Linked DNA regions of Desulfitobacterium hafniense DCB-2. The protein of the gene in region 1 binds, or shares a complex with, the protein of each later gene. Links are inferred from orthologs where the notes say so. Each region holds a gene or a part of one and is shown on either strand. Other genes may lie near its edges. The genes, in order: groL and metK.

Region 1 (8,308 bases):
GGAGAGTCGCCGAAAGGAGTACTCCTATAAATAAGGAAAGGCGCCCATCTCTTGACGCCTTTCACTGATACCATAATACTACGGAAATGGTGTTAAATACTTCGCAAATTCTACACTTATATTAACCTCATCCTTAAAGCAAACTTTCTGATTATCCTTTTTTTATCTCCATAGTATTTTGTTTGCCCTATGTGCAGCTCGCCGATGATTCCAAAGTCTGTATAGCAACTCTTAAAATATTTCATCTCCACTAATCGTGCTTCCTCTTCCGACAACTCTTCTAAGACATCCTCGATGCACATCACAACATCTTTCATCCTTCTAACTCTCTGCTCATTAGCAATAACCCCTGCTACTTCATCATACGTTGGGTCACTGATCCGATTCTGTGAAAACCTCCCCGTCGGGTCTTTACCAAGTCCCGATTTAGCACCTCTATACAGCAACTCTTTATCGTATTCACCAATAAGTTTTTTATAGGTCCGATAATTCCTAAGTTCTGCCTCGACATACTGGTGAATATGCTTCTCAATTCTTTCTTCCACTGCCACTCCACTCCTTTATCTGCTCACACCTACTCTATCAACTCACTGGAACATCACGCATCCACACGATATATATTGCTGTGGTGCCCGCATGACCCATAGGGAAGGTGCTCTTCACAACGCTTAAAAATTAACAGTTCTATTTATTTCACTTCTGATTTCTTCTATTCGCTTTGCAACGTCTCTGAGGGAAGTGCAATCTGATTCCCTGATTTGACGCTTTACAAGTTCCTTAAGACAATGATTGAGATCTGAGCAATAAGCAACTGCTTTTAATTCTTTCTGCCCCTTTATCTTTTTACCGTTACTAACGGATTTTGTGTTAAGAATATATTGGTATTCATCAGAGGTGATGCAGTATTTCTCATTTATGTCGATTCGCATACTATCTCTCCACCTTTATGTCCAACTTCTCTACGCTCCGCCTGGAGAACCACTGATCCTACTTAAGTAATTCGCACCGCGACAACTTCAACTTGATTATTAATGAGCTGATGTACTGACTTGGCAAAACATGATATACTAAGCTAGAAATTATTTTTCTTCTGCCCGTTAAATCTGCCAGGACTTGCGGGCATTTTCTTTTTGTTCAGGCATTTTCATTAGCCTGGCTTCCCTTCAATAGAAATGCACACTGCATTTGACTTTTTCCTTAAGCATTGTGATCCACCTCCACCTTTTCCCTTTGGATAGTCAGGGCTTTATGGTCCCTCCCCTTACTAATATCTCAGCCCATTTGCTCTTAGGGAGATTATCCAACTTTCGAGTACGGTAAGACGTGATTGACTTAAGCCACTTCAAAGGTTTTATTCTATACAGCCTGCAACCGCTCATTCATTTCACCTCCCATCCGATCGATAATCTCTAAAATAACTACTGGCAAGGGTATCTTTAACGTTCACGCCGACGGAAAGAGTTGCAATCCTTGAAGCTTGGTTTTCTCCAAACACATTTCACTCCAACTTCATATTTCATGAACTCACAACACCACCTTACTTCATAAATTATGATGTGTCAATATCTTTTATTCATATTTCATGAATATTCATCTTGATTAAGATCATAGTTATCTATATAATCAACACAAGGGAGTGGTTATCAATGGAAGCAATTAAATTGAGGGTGGCGGAAAACCTACGCAAATATCGCGAAAGAAAAGGTATAACCCAAAAACAATTAGCCGACCATCTAGGGGTCAGAGATAATACGATATCATCATGGGAGAAAGGGACCAACTCTATCGACATCTCGACTCTTCTGAACATCTGCAATTTCCTAGAGATTAACCTGGACGATATCTATGGAATAAGTGACAAAAAAATATCCCCCGTTGAATTAACGGAGGATGAATTGGCTCTTATATCAAATTTCCGCAAGCTGTCACATGATAACAAGATGAAAGTTCTCGGAATGGTCGAATTAAAAGCTGCCGAAGACGTCTAAAAATAATAAAAAAGAGGCTTCCTGCAAGTTCAGCGAACTTATAAGAAACCTCTAAAAATTGAGACTCGTGTTAGCAAAATTGGCTATAGCCACATCGCAACACGAGTCTCACTTATTTCAGGCATTTATTTGTGGTTTAAGGCTTTACATCATGCCGCCCATTCCACCCATGCCGCCCATACCAGCCATAGCAGCCGCACCATTATCCTTTGATGGGATATCGGAAACTAAGCACTCGGTAGTAAGGAGCATAGCAGCGATGGAAGCTGCATTCTGCAGGGCAGAACGTGTCACTTTAGCGGGGTCAACGATACCGGCTGCAATCATATCTTCATATGCTTCGGTCAGAGCGTTGAATCCTACCCCACGGCCGCCATTGCGAACCTTCTCCACAACGATGGAGCCTTCAAATCCTGCATTATTGGCAATTTGACGGAGAGGTTCCTCCAAAGCACGGCATACAATAGCTACACCGGTCTTTTCGTCTCCGGTCAGCTTAAGGCTGTCAAGCGCTTTAGCAGCATCCACTAACGCGCAGCCACCACCGGCTACGATACCTTCTTCAACTGCTGCACGGGTTGCAGCTAAAGCATCTTCAATGCGGAGTTTCTTTTCTTTCATTTCAACTTCTGTTGCAGCACCTACTTGAATCACAGCAACCCCGCCGGCTAATTTAGCCAAACGCTCTTGAAGTTTTTCCCGGTCGAAATCAGAAGTCGTTTCGTCGATTTGCTTTTTAATGGCTTCCACACGGCTCTTAATATCATCTTGAGAACCGGAGCCTTCAACAATGGTGGTTTCTTCTTTAGTTACGCGAATTTGACGAGCACGGCCCAGCATATCAATCGTAGTGTTTTCCAGCTTTAAGCCAAGATCTTCGGTAATGACGGTACCACCGGTGAGGATTGCGATATCTTCCAGCATTGCCTTACGGCGATCACCGAAGCCAGGAGCTTTTACAGCAACGCAGGTAAAGGTTCCGCGGAGTTTGTTGAGAATGAGGGTAGCCAAAGCTTCCCCTTCGATATCTTCGGCAATAATCAGAAGTTGACGGCCGGCTTGAACGACTTTCTCAAGAACAGGGAGAATGTCGGCGATAGCGCCAATCTTTTTATCGGTAATTAAGATGTAAGGATCATTTAAAATAGCTTCCATCTTATCAGTATCGGTGATCATATATGCAGAGAGATAGCCCCGGTCAAATTGCATACCTTCGACAACTTTGAGCTCGGTGGTCATTCCTTTAGCTTCTTCTACGGTGATTACGCCGTCTTTGCCGACCTTTTCCATAGCATCAGAAATCAGAACGCCGATGTTGTCATCGCCGGCGGAGATAGAAGCTACTTGAGCGATGGATTCCTTGCTTTCAATGGGCTTTGCATTGGTTTTAATATCCTCGACAACAGATTCAACAGCCTTCTCAATGCCTCGCTTGATGCCCATAGGATTAGCACCGGCAGCTACATTCTTTAAGCCTTCACGGATAATCGCTTGGGCCAATACAGTTGCAGTGGTGGTTCCATCCCCTGCTACATCATTGGTTTTGGTTGCAACCTCCTTGACAAGTTGGGCCCCCATATTCTCGAATGGATCTTCCAGCTCAATTTCCCGGGCGATAGTCACACCATCATTGGTAATCAAAGGAGCGCCGAATTTTTTGTCCAAAACCACATTACGGCCTTTAGGTCCAAGAGTTACCCGGACAGACTCAGCCAGGGCATTAACACCACGCTCTAATGCGCGGCGAGCTTCTTCATTGAAAACGATTTGTTTTGCCACCTGTAAGTTCCTCCTTAAAAATCAAAATTCAAGGGTCAATAAGTAAAAAACACTGTACAATGTCAAGTTCATTAAGTGAATAAAGCAAAGAGTATTATCTTAGCCAATAACCGCTAAAATGTCAGTTTCCTTAAGAATAAGATACTCTTGACCATCATACTTTACTTCAGTACCGGCATATTTGGAATAAATCACGCGGTCACCCACTTTAACATCCAGGACGATGCGCTCTCCTTTTTCCATTTTTCCAGGTCCTACTGCAACGACTTCACCTTCTTGAGGCTTTTCTTTAGCCGTATCCGGCATGATGATTCCGCTTTTTGTCTTTTCTTCCATGGGGAGTGCTTTAATGACTACCCGATCACCTAGAGGCTTAATGTTCATTGAAGAAAGTCCCTCCTTAAGAACTCAAATATTATTTTGATATTGTTAGCACTCATTCCTATTGAGTGCTAACATCATACTATAATAATATGCAAGGTGGATGAAGAAATCAAATCCTGTCATTTGCATTTTTAAGAGATTTACAAGCGAAAACCTTCTATTTTCTCCTTATATCTTCCCCTTATTGCATCACTCTTAAATTGACAGAATCTCATAGCTTCGACTTGCATTCACTAAGCAATATATTGACCAGTCCCCGGGGGGTTTATTCATCCTTTGGACAAAAAATCATCACGGCGCCTTAGAAGAAGGGATATCCAGCCCTCCCGGCCAGATACCCCTTCTTCTCATTCTTTTATTACCCTATGCCGTGCCTGCTCAATTTTACACGGCAAACCATCAATGAGTTCTTAATTTCTCATAGCGTTTGCGAATCTCTTCGATTGCGGACCCCAGAACAACTTGAACCATAGAATGGTCAAGGTTCAAAAGATAGACCTTGGTTTTACCGATCTTTAAACTGGAATCGGCATATTCTTGTTCAAGAAGAATCCCCTCTCTTAATGCGTAGCGAATAAGCTCTTTCACTTGGGATATGGTAACTCCCAGATGATCCGACAGGGTGAGCCTCGCTTTGGTGGAAGCAATATACGTCATGCTTAGCTGAAGCTGAGCTATGATTGAGATTGCTTGTTCAAGATCCTTTTCAGGCTCATATTCCTGCGGTCGCTCCTGAGGGAGAAACTCGCCGAAAAAATCTCCGGAATCACTAAAGGCTTGAAGTTCGTGGTGCATGCTTCCCTTCACGCCGATAACTTTAACATCTTTTCCCCAGGCCCTTACTTTTCGAAGTAAAGGCAAAAAATCCCCATCCCCAGTCAACAGAAGAAACACATCAAAGGTTGCGGTACGAGTGAGCAAGATCTCCTGCGCTTCCAATATGAGCTCCACATCCGCCGCATTTCGCCTTAATCCCGTACTGGCAAAATTGTTTTTTCCGTACACATGGCGTGTATATACATGAATCTTCTCAAAGGAAGTCTGGGCACGCCAGAATTCTTCCCGATCGAAATTAGCATAGAGATAAATAGCGGATAGAACATAGTCATTTTGTTTAGCATACAGTTGAATGGATTCCATAAGGATTTCCGGAGTTAATTCATAACCTTGTTCAAAGAGTCCAGTCCATATATTTTCATAATCAATAAAAGCAATCGCCTTCAAAACAATGTCACCCCATTTCCACTTTCCCTTACTATAGAGTACGCAGGAAAAGGACAGGAGTGACAAGCAAAAAAATTTTTATATTGAATTGAACCTAAAAAACCTCAAAAACACGCTGAAGATGCCTATTGGTGAACAGGCACAGCACACTCGCTGGCCTCCCCTTTGAGGATCTGAATTCCATGGGGCAAAGCAGGGACAAGGGCTGCCCAACATTCCTTACAGGCCTTAGGCGAACCCGGCATATTGATGATTAAAGTCTGCTTGCGCAAGGCCGCCACTGCCCGGCTCAACATAGCCTTCGGAGTAATTTTGTAGCTTTCATAACGCATTACTTCAGCAATCCCGGGGACCATACGATCCGCAATAGCAGTCGTCGCCTCCGGGGTAACATCACGCAAGGAGAAACCCGTGCCACCTGTGGTCAGAATAAGGTCTAAGCCCTCTTCATCGGCCCACTTTTTCATCGTTTGGGCCAAAAGCTCCTGATCATCCGGAAGAATAGTATAGAGAACGACCTCGCCGTCGATCTCTTTCACCAGTTCCTTGAGAACAGCACCGGAAAGATCCTCTCTTTGCCCCTGAGATCCTTTATCACTGGCGGTTATAACCCCAACCCTCAGCATTACTCCATCACCTCAACACTATCTCCCACATTAATAGGGCCGCCTTCCAGAACACGGATGAAGATCCCTTCCTTGGGCATAACACAGTCCCCCGCTTGATAATAAATAGCACATCGGGTGTGACATTCTTTACCGATTTGTGTCACTTCGCCCACGCCGGTTTCACCAATCTTTAATTTTGTGCCCAGGGGCAGGCTCACCAGATCGATTCCTTCGGTGGTTAAATTCTCGGCAAAATCTCCCGGTCCCACATCAAGCCCCATATCCTGCATCTTCTTGATGCTTTCCATCGCCAGCAAGCTTACCTGACGATGCCAATCCCCGCCATGAGCATCTCCTTCGATACCAAAATTAACCTTCAGTACTCCCTCCCCTACATTTTTTTTCCGCATCCCTTTTTTCTCACTTGTACAAACTGCGATAATCTTCGCCATCATCGTTCCTCCTAATTTGTTTTAAATCATTCGAATTTATCTATTAAGTTGTGCTCTTTAAGTGATCTTCGCGAATAAAATGCCCGCTCTTGCCGCCGGTTTTCTCCATAAGCCGGATATCACTGATAACCATGGTCTTGTCGATAGCCTTGCACATATCATAAATAGTTAAGGCAGCAACACTGACAGCCGTAAGCGCTTCCATCTCAACCCCGGTTTTACCCGTGACTTTGACAATTCCTTCGATTTCTATGGTTCCGGGAGGAACAATTTCGAAATTCAGTTTTGCTCCGGTAATAGCCAGAGGATGACACATGGGAATCACATTTGAAGTTTGTTTGGCTGCCATGATTCCCGCGACCTGGGCCACCGCCAGCACATCCCCTTTGGCAATCTGTCCTGAGCGAATCCTCTCCAAAGTCTCCGCCTGCATTTCCACCTTACCCCGGGCCGTAGCCACCCGGGTCGTCTCCGCCTTAGCCGAGACATCCACCATACGTGCCCGGCCTTCTTCATCAAAATGTGTCAGTTCCATCATTATCCTCCAATCTGGGACATAATCCGTTGATCCTGCCAGGCCTGATCATTCATATGATGTTCAGCCGGCTTATTCCAAATCGCCTGGGCAAAAACATCCCTGACTTCATTATCACTCTTGTTGGAGCGAAGCACTTCACGAAAATCCACTTCTTTGGAACTGTGTAAGCACAGGCGCAGCTTCCCGTCGGGAGTCAGGCGAATTCGATTGCAAGTGCTGCAAAAATGCTTGCTGATAGCGCTGATAAAGCCCACACTGCCCTTAAAACCCTCTGAAGTGATATATTCTGCAGGACCGCCTCCTTGAATATCGTGAGTGGCTTTCAGGCCCTCTAAGCCCAGTATTGCTTTCATCTCATCGATAGATACGAAATCACTGCGTTTATCCGAGCTGATCCCGATAGGCATCAATTCGATAAAGCGAACATGAAGCGGATAGTCACGAGCTAATTCCATAAAACGGGGTAGCTCATGGCTATTGAAATCACGAACCACCACCACATTGAGTTTAACCGGATGCAGCCCTACTTCGAGAGAGCGGTGTATTCCCTGAAAGACTTTCTTAATATCCCCACCACGGGTAAGTTCCCGGAACCTATCTTCATTGAAAGTATCCAGGCTTATATTGACCCGATTGACTCCCGCCTTTTTCAGATCTTCCGCCATGTCCGCAAGAAGTATCCCATTGGTGGTCAGCATCAAATCTTCCACTCCTGGAATTTGCGAGGCATTCTGCAAAAATTCCAGGACTCCGGACCTGATTAAGGGTTCCCCGCCGGTGATGCGGAACCGTCTAAAGCCCAATGTGGTGCTAATGCGCATGACACGCAATATTTCCTCATAGGTTAAGATGCGCTCATGAGGAATCCATTGAACTCCTTCAGCGGGCATGCAATATTTACATCGTAAATTGCAGCGATCTGTAATGGAAATCCTCAGGTATTCGATCTGGCGCCGATATTGATCTTGCATAGATTCCCCTCACCTTCACGTTCATTATTCCACAAAATAAATAAGCCCCACGGTCTGTAAAACCGCGGAGCTCCCGCATACCCTACAGACTCCTTTCCAAATGGGAGGCATTACTGTTTCCAATAATACCCGGTGCAGAATGCACGACTGGTAAACCATAGCTAACTTTAGGTTTCCAGTTTCGGAGCACATAAACATATTCTATTTGCTGATTATTCCATGTTTCAAAATAATTATAGCAGAATGAATGTAACTACTTGTAGTATACACCATTTTGGAGATTGCCAAAAGAGTTCAAAGCAATAATATTTCTTAATCCTTATTAATATTTCTTAATATATTCCAGATAAATAACATTTTTTCC
Region 2 (8,313 bases), 2.6 Mb from region 1 along the record:
TTTTTCCTTAACAAGCTTGGGATCCCCGTACTCAAAGGTCATTACGGTGCCGGCCGGCAGCTCGGCCAGATAGTCGATATAACGCATCCAGTCCTCCTCCACAAACAGATAGGACCTCATGCCTTTTTCCGCCAGACCTTCCACCAGTTTTTTAAAGCTGGGCCAGTAGAATCTGTCGAAATCCTTCCCTCTGAGATAGGGAGCCATATGCAAGGGAATAAAGGTGGCATTGTATTTGTTGGGGAAAGGCTGGGTTCCCATTTTGATCATCAAAGGAGTGACCGCATCGACAGCGGCTTCCACCTTATCAGGAATCCGTCTGACATCCATGGAAATATTTTTGAACCCTCTTAACTGGTCGGTCAAAATATCAAAGGGTGCTTCGCAGAAGGCAGCAAAGAAGGATACGGTACCGTAACCGTATTTGCCGATTAGATTCCCATAGATCCTGAACAAGTTGTTGTTTTCGTCTGTATAAGCTTTGAAGGCCTTAGCCATGACGATAGAGCGGGTGACCGGGTCGGCGTTAAGTTCGGAATATAAATTGGGCAGCACTTTTTCAACGATACAATTATAGGGGGAAGCAATAAAATCGTCATACTCTTCTACTTTGAGCCCTTCCACCTCCGGATGCTGCAGAAAACCATTGGACCCCATGACAAAGTTTCGCGAACCCAATATCTTATAAAAGGACGGCATTCTGAAGGCTGAGACAGGCAAGAGGTCGGAATAAAAATCCTCGCACACTTTCTCGAAGCAGGCCTCTAAATCCGTCGTATCCCATTGGACCTTTTTTAAATCCATGCCGGCATATTGAATAGCAAATTCATGGGTAAACATTGACATAATGGGCACCCGCTTGGGGATTTTCCCGTCAATCAGATCCGTGAATAACTGTGTTCTTTCAGCCATCTTATCAGACATGTTGTTCCACCCACCTCTGACAAATTTTTACGCCCTCGGCGGCATTGGTTGTAAACATATCGGCTCCGATCTGTTTGCAGGCCTCCTCGGTGACAGGGTTGCCGCCGATGATGACCTTCACCTGATCCCGCAGGCCCGCCGCTGCCAAAGCGTCAACGGTTGCTTTCATGGAATCAATGGCCAGGGTAAGAACTCCGCTCATCCCCAGTATTTCTGCTTTCACCTCTTTTACCTTGTCCACAAAAACCCCAGGCTCCACATCGATGCCCAGATCATGGACGACAAAACCTGCCGCCTCCACCATACTGGCAAAGATGTTTTTGCCAGTATGGTGCATATCCCCCTGGACCGTGCCGACAACGATGCTGCCCACCTTGCTGTTGCTGTCTCCGCCAATCACAGGTTTCAAAAGATCAAATGCCTCGCTTAAAAGTTCACCGGCGAAAATAAGGTCACCAACATAGTACTCCTTTTTTTCATAAAAGTCTCCGACGATGCTCATCCCTTTTTGACAAGCTGCAACCACTTGGTTGGCCTCCGCCATACTGGGCTTGGAGGCAACAAATTCCTCCAGTAAGCTTACTACTTGTCCTTCGTCCAGATCCCCAATGGCCTGTGTCAATGCATTTAAATCCAGCATCCTTTTCACTCCCTTAATGTTTTTAATAACCGGAAAGTTACATATACCTGTATATACAGCTTGGGGCAAAATAAAAGATGTTCTATGTTTTTATATTAACACGCCAGAACTATTTGTCAATATCAAATATTCAATCAATTTCTACTATTTTTGCGCTTATTTTTACTTAGGGCTGGCGCTTACCCTGGCACTCACTATCCTTAGCAAGCTGTTTATACTCATGAGGATTCATAACACCCCTAAGTTTAACCCGACCCGCAAATACAGCCCGCCGCCTAAGCATAGCAAAAGAGCCCCTAGAATCCAGTAATCCATTGCCGTCGAAGGGTGTTCATGGCTTGGGGTTATCGAGGAGCTATATCCGTAACCGCGGTTCAGCATACCTTTTGCTAAGTCCTCGGCAATCAAAATAGCATTTACAAATAAAGGGACCATAATCGCAAGATAGGTTTTGAGCCGCCCTATACTGCTTTGATCATTGATCCTGACACCCCGGGCCCTTTGCGCTTCGATAATAAGCAATCTTTTTTTATCCAGTGTGGGGATAAAGCGCAAGGCTGTCGTGATCATAAAGGTTATTTCCGCCGGCACCCTAAGCCGATTCAAAAACTCCATGAACTCATCCAGGGGGGTCGTTAAGGTTAGCAGAGAGGACCCCAATACCATAATAAGCAGGCGGCAGATGTAATTAATCCCCGTTAAAAAGCCTCCCACGGACAAGGCAAGCCGCCCCTCATTGGCTGCGGAGAAAAGAATAACCTGACTTATTTCGCTCTGAAATCTTTCCTGAGGGTAAGTTATGCCGGTAAAAAGAAGCAGAAAGAGACAGATGGGCATTAAAGGCCGGATCATCTGCCAGACTTTCTGCACAGGGATTTTGCTTTGCAGTGCTAATATTAGGATGCCGAGTAAACAACTTAAATTGTAGAGAGGATTTTGAAACAAAAAACCCCAGATAACAGCCACTAGAAAACCACATATTTTGGTACGGATATGGAGACGGTGCAGCAGAGAGTCCCCTGGCAAGTAGTCTATAAACAAGGTTTCCTTTCCCCCTCCTCAATGAGCTGGAACAATGCCTGCCTGAATTCCTCAGCCGATTGGGCAGAATAGCCCAAATCCTGCAGTCTTTGATTTAAGACGCATAATTGGGGAGGAAGGACTGCCGCCTGCCGGAGCATGGATTCATCAGCAAAAGCCTCCCAGGGAGGGGCATCGATCATCACCTGACCCTCCCGCAAAATGATCACCCGTTCGGCATAGTCGGCAACACTGTCCATATCATGGCTGATCATCAGAATGGTGGTCCCCTTTCTATGGAGCTGCTGAAGCAGCTTCATAATTTTCTCCACCCCCACCCAATCGAGACCTGTCGTCGGTTCATCAATGACGAGAATTTCCGGGGTAAGGGCTAAAACGGAAGCCACGGCGATGAACTGCCTTTCCCCTTTACTTAGAGTGTAGGGATGAACCTGACGATAGTTTTCCAGCCCGGTTAAGGCCAAGGCCTGGGTGATCCTCTCTGCAATCTCCGTCCTGGTAAAGCCGGCGTTCTTCAGGCCAAACTCCAGCTCCTTCTCTACCGAGACGGAAAAGATCTGGTGATCAGGGTTCTGGAACACATAGCCGACAGTTTTGGCTAACTGGGCCGTGTCAACATCTTTAGTATTCAGGCCCTTGACGATAACTTCCCCCTCGGTGGGCTTAAGCAAGCCATTGATGTGTTTGGCTAAAGTGGTTTTTCCGGCTCCATTGGAGCCTGCCAAAGCCACAAATTCTCCCTTTTCAATGGTCAGATCAATCCCCTGTACGCCTATTTGTCCCGATTCAAATCGGTGCACAAGCTGCGTAATTTGAATCAAGGCTGAATTCAGTGAGCTCTTCTCTGCTTCCTTTTCTTGATGGACTTTGCCTCTTGCCGGCGGCTCACTCGGCGGGACCACTCTGTTTTGTAGGCTGGGCCGCCCTATTAAATTGCGGATCAGGGATTCCGCCTCGGCAACATCCAAAGGAATGTCCTGGCCTTCAATCCATCCTCTTTGCCAAAAACTCCAGCCTAATAAGCTGACTGGCAAGGGCTTGATCCCGAATTCCTGCAAAAGAGGGATATTGCGGAAAAGCTGTTCCGGTATCCCTTGCCAGGCAACTTTCCCGTGCTTAAGTACGATAACTTCGTGGGCTCTATGCAGAATTTCTTCACTGGAGTGCTCGACGACAAGAATCGTCCGCTCTTTTTCACGACAGAGATCATCCAAGGTGCGATAGACCTGGAACCGTCCTTCCGGATCCAGTTCAGAAGCCGGTTCATCCATGACCAATAGTTCCGGTTCCAGGGCCAGCACTCCGGCGATCACCAGCCGTTGTTTTTCCCCGCCGGACAGCTCCGCTGTAGAGCGCTGATCATAGCCATTCAGCCGGACTTTGGCCAAGGCCTGGGCAACCCTTCGGTGAATTTCCTGCAGGGGTACACCGAAATTACGAGGGCCAAAAGCCACATCCTCCCCCACTGTTCGCCCGACGATCTGACTTTCTGCATCCTGAAGTACAAGCCCTACTTGCTTAGCCAGGTCCTGCACCCGGACCTCACGTGTCTCTTCCCCCCCAATCCTGACCTCTCCCTGCAGCTCTCCTTGCAGAAACTGGGGAATCAAACCATTCAGACACAAGCTTAAGGTTGTTTTACCTGCTCCCGTGGGACCCATCAAAGCGATGAATTTTCCTTTGGCCACTGCCAGGCTGACTTGTTTTAAACTCTCCTCTTCAGCTCTTGGATAACGATAAGAAACATCTCTTAATTCAATCACTGTCTCCACCCCAGCACTCCTCTAGATCAACCGGCTTCCTTTAAGCGCTTTATAGGCTAAGGCCGATACGGCAACATTTAAGACCGACCCTAATAACAGAAAGGGCATTAACCCTAAGACTGCACCCATACCACCGATGGGGAATACGGAAAAGGCCGCCACCACACCATTGAGGAGGGAGGTAATAATCACGGCAGGAATCAAACCGATTTTCTTATTGACCAGGCGATAAATCAAGGCAAAGACAGCCATTTCTATGGCGATCACCAAATGCATAGGAATTCCCAGGGGAAAACCGACCACCGCCGAGGTGAGCAGATGACCTATGGCAATAACAATACAGCCTTCTATGCTGCCAAAAGCCAAAGCGCTGAAAAAACCCGGAGCAGAATCCAGGGCCACTGTCCCCAGCGGGCTGGGAATTTTAATCAAGGCACCTACCGCACTCAAGGCAAGAAAGACTGCCATGATGGCAATCCGTCGGATATTCTGAGCTGATTTGGGAATCGTTGTTTTCTTTGCAGGTTCAATCATTGTTATTCTCTCCTTCATTTCATTTCATTTTTTCTTTTCATTTAACTTGATAACCTGAATCTTTCCGCTAACCTTTCTCTTGGATTCTAATCTTCATTTTCTGTTAGGAGACCTCCACCTCCATCCTCCTCCAGCCTGCCGATTTTATGGATGGGTAGCTTGCCGAAATCCCCTAATTCAATATCCTCAGCGGCCGTAAAAATGAGACAAGTTGAAGGCCCTGCCGATTTATTGATATCAAGTCTGCATTGGGAATCTTCTCCAAATCGGGCACCGACAGCTTGGGCAAGGGCTTCGGCTTCACCCCGTATCCCTTGGGAGCCTACGGGAATAATGTCATACACCCCAGGAATATTAAGCAATTGAATAAGATGTATCCCCTGCAGAATATCCGGATCTTCCGGGTCAGCCGCCTCAGTTCCCACTTTGGGGAGCCCCAGACAAAACAGGCTGTTGCCCGGCCTGGCTCTGCCAATGCGAAGTTTATCCTGATCGCAAAGCCCTATGACCGTGATGCCTAAGCCGGTTTGTTCTGTGGGCATATTCTTTTCCGTGCTGACGGCCGCAGGCAGGGAGAGCAGGTTCATAGCCTTCAGCTCTTCTCTCACCCCCTTCATTATTTCTTCCCCTGCGGGCAGGGGCTCATTGGCAATGGCAATGCTGAGCATCTGGGGAACCGCTCCCACCGCCAGCACTTCCAACAAAGCGACCCGGGCCGTCATCCTGCCGGTTACCCTCCAGGGAACTTTGACTGCATCCAGCTCTTTCTCACCAATAGCACCGCATGAATCGCAGGCTGCGACAAGATATTGAGCATCATTCAGGGCAACCACCTCAACATCTCTTCCCTGATATCCCAAGGCCCTCAACTCTCCTCTCCAATAATTTTTATAAAAATAAAAAGTCCATAGCCACCTCGCTTCTCCTTGCAGACAAAGCAAAATGACCATGAACTTTACCAAACTTCATGTGTCCCCGGATCCAGGCAGGTCTCCTGACTTCGAGTCATTGTCTCCTTGCTGCCTTCCCAGTTACCCAGTGGCATTCAGCGCTGAGACTCCTCTTTACAGTGGCGGGTCCGTCCGGGAATTGCACCCGGTTCCCTATTCTCCCTTCTTGGCGAAGGGCACCTGAAATCCTTAAATTGTTAAGACCTACTAAATTCAGTTTAGCCAAAACCAGAATAATGTCAAGTCAAAAATTCGTCCTATTGCCAAAGTAAGGGGGTGTTCTATCTTCTAAACCAATCAGGCCGGAGGATTGTTCCTATTGAAACAATCCTCCGGCCTGATCCATCTGCTTTTGAAATTTATAATTTATAGGCCTGCTTGCTCCCGCAGGGCAGCGGCTTTATCGGTCTTTTCCCATGGCAGGTCCAGATCAGTGCGGCCAAAGTGTCCGTAAGCAGCCGTTTGGCGGTAGATGGGACGGCGCAGATTCAGAGTCTTAATGATCCCTGCCGGACGGAGGTCAAAATTATTTTTGACCAGTTCGCCGATTTTTTCCTCGTCAATTTTGGCGGTTCCGAAGGTTTCCACCAGGACGGATACGGGCTGGGCTACCCCGATGGCATAAGCCAGCTGGATTTCACAGCGCTCAGCTAAACCGGCAGCCACCACGTTTTTAGCTACATAACGGGCGGCATAGGCGGCGGAACGGTCCACCTTTGTGGGGTCCTTACCGGAGAAGGCTCCTCCGCCATGGCGGGCCATCCCGCCATAAGTATCGACGATAATCTTGCGACCGGTTAAGCCGGCATCCCCTTGGGGACCGCCGATGACAAAACGGCCTGTGGGGTTAATAAAATAACGGGTGCTCTCATCCAGCAATTCCGATGGGACCACGGGAAATACCACATGCTCCAGGAGATCCCGGCGAATCCGCTCCTGAGTTGCTTCCGGATGATGCTGAGTGGAGATCACGATGGTATCGATACGGACAGGGCGATTATCCTCATACTCTACCGTCACCTGAGTCTTGCCGTCGGGACGGAGGTAATCCAGGATATCCGACTTGCGGACTTCACTGAGGCGGCGGGCCAGACGGTGGGCCAGATCAATGGCCAGGGGCATATAGCTTTCCGTTTCGTTGGTGGCGTAGCCGAACATCATCCCTTGGTCGCCGGCGCCAATGGCTTCGATTTCTTCCTCGCTCATCTCCCCGTTTTTAGCTTCCAGAGCTCTATCCACTCCCAAAGCAATGTCGGCGGATTGCTCCCCGATGGAGGTGAGCACGGCACAGGTATCGGCATCAAAGCCATATTTGGCCCGGGTATAGCCGATTTCACGGATGGTTTGTCTTACTGTGCTGGGAATATCCACATAACAATTAGTCGTAATTTCACCGCTGACTAACACCAGGCCGGTGGTCACCGAGGTCTCACAAGCGACCCGGGCATTGGGATCTTTAGCGAAGATAGCATCTAAGATGGCATCGGAAATCTGGTCGCAGATTTTATCGGGATGTCCTTCTGTGACCGATTCGGAGGTAAACAGTTTTTTTGCCAATGAAGTCACTCCTTTTCACTAAGGCGCTCAGCAATCTCCTGAACCAGCCGCCGAGCTACGTCTAATTTGTTCATTTGGGGCAGATCGATTTTCTTCCCATCCGGGAAAAGCAGGCTCACGATATTCGTAGGGCTGCCAAATCCCGCTCCGGGCTGGGTTACGTCATTGGCCACCAGCATATCGACATTTTTGCGCTGCATCTTGGCTTGAGCATGCTCATAAAGGTTTTCCGTCTCAGCGGCGAACCCCACCAGAAACTGGTTTTCTTTCTTCCTGCCGCATTCCGCCAGGATATCGGGATTGGGCACAAGTTCCAGAGCAAGATTTGTCCCAGCTTTTTTGATTTTCTGCTCAGCACTGACCGCGGGCCGGTAATCGGCAACTGCTGCGGCTTTGACCACAATATCCATCCGGGCAAATTCGCCCATGACCGCAGCATGCATTTCCTGAGCTGTCATAATATTGATTCGCCTTACTCCCGGCGGGGTGGGCAGTTCATTGGGCGCAGAGACAAGGATTGTTTCCGCACCGGCCTCCCTTAAGGCTTCAGCCACGGCAAAGCCCATCCTGCCTGAAGAACGGTTGCCGAGATAGCGGACCGGGTCAAGGGGTTCCTGGGTTCCCCCGGCAGTGACCAAGGCTTTCTTGCCCGCCAACACTCCTGAGGCGGCAAAAAAACTCTGCAAAGCCTCCACAAGTTCCTGAGGCTCACTCATACGACCGTCGCCATCGGTGCCGCAGGCCTGAAAGCCGGCAGCCGGTCCCAGAATGCGTACGGAACGTTCCCGGAGCCGCTTCAGGTTCTCCTGGGTGGCTGGATGATGATACATATGATGATTCATGGCCGGAGCCACAAAGATAGGGGCCTGCGTGGCCAGCAGGACAGTGGAGAGAAAATCGTCGG

What was found.
Region 2: the proteins of groL (region 1) and metK are in contact, whole or in part, in a cryo-EM structure (PDB 8P4O), measured with the Escherichia coli proteins. The link is inferred for Desulfitobacterium hafniense DCB-2 from one-to-one orthologs.

What each region holds. Positions count from the first base shown.
Region 1 is NC_011830.1:1,508,100-1,516,407, reverse strand. What follows is about bases 1,451-4,444. They hold groL (chaperonin GroEL), read right to left. Parts: upstream 3,768-4,444; coding sequence 2,133-3,767; downstream 1,451-2,132. Other genes in these bases: groES (co-chaperone GroES), read right to left, coding at 3,867-4,151; DHAF_RS07050 (helix-turn-helix domain-containing protein), read left to right, coding at 1,647-1,988. Outside these bases: DHAF_RS07060 (transcriptional regulator), read right to left, coding at 117-545; DHAF_RS07055 (DUF5405 family protein), read right to left, coding at 669-929; DHAF_RS07035 (NYN domain-containing protein), read right to left, coding at 4,551-5,375; DHAF_RS07030 (MogA/MoaB family molybdenum cofactor biosynthesis protein), read right to left, coding at 5,501-6,001; DHAF_RS07025 (MOSC domain-containing protein), read right to left, coding at 6,001-6,435; cyclic pyranopterin monophosphate synthase MoaC, read right to left, coding at 6,479-6,970; GTP 3',8-cyclase MoaA, read right to left, coding at 6,973-7,944.
Region 2 is NC_011830.1:4,119,365-4,127,677, forward strand. The notes cover bases 5,315-8,313. They hold metK (methionine adenosyltransferase), read right to left. Parts: upstream 7,410-8,313; coding sequence 6,219-7,409; downstream 5,315-6,218. Other genes in these bases: DHAF_RS19425 (AIR synthase related protein), read right to left, coding at 5,315-5,762; coaBC (bifunctional phosphopantothenoylcysteine decarboxylase/phosphopantothenate--cysteine ligase CoaBC), read right to left, coding at 7,415-8,313. Outside these bases: DHAF_RS19400 (uroporphyrinogen decarboxylase family protein), read right to left, coding at 1-924; DHAF_RS19405 (cobalamin B12-binding domain-containing protein), read right to left, coding at 917-1,564; DHAF_RS19410 (energy-coupling factor transporter transmembrane component T family protein), read right to left, coding at 1,793-2,605; DHAF_RS19415 (ABC transporter ATP-binding protein), read right to left, coding at 2,596-4,377; DHAF_RS19420 (ECF transporter S component), read right to left, coding at 4,390-4,902; more of DHAF_RS19425, read right to left, coding at 4,989-5,314. UniProt on the Escherichia coli protein: Catalyzes the formation of S-adenosylmethionine (AdoMet) from methionine and ATP.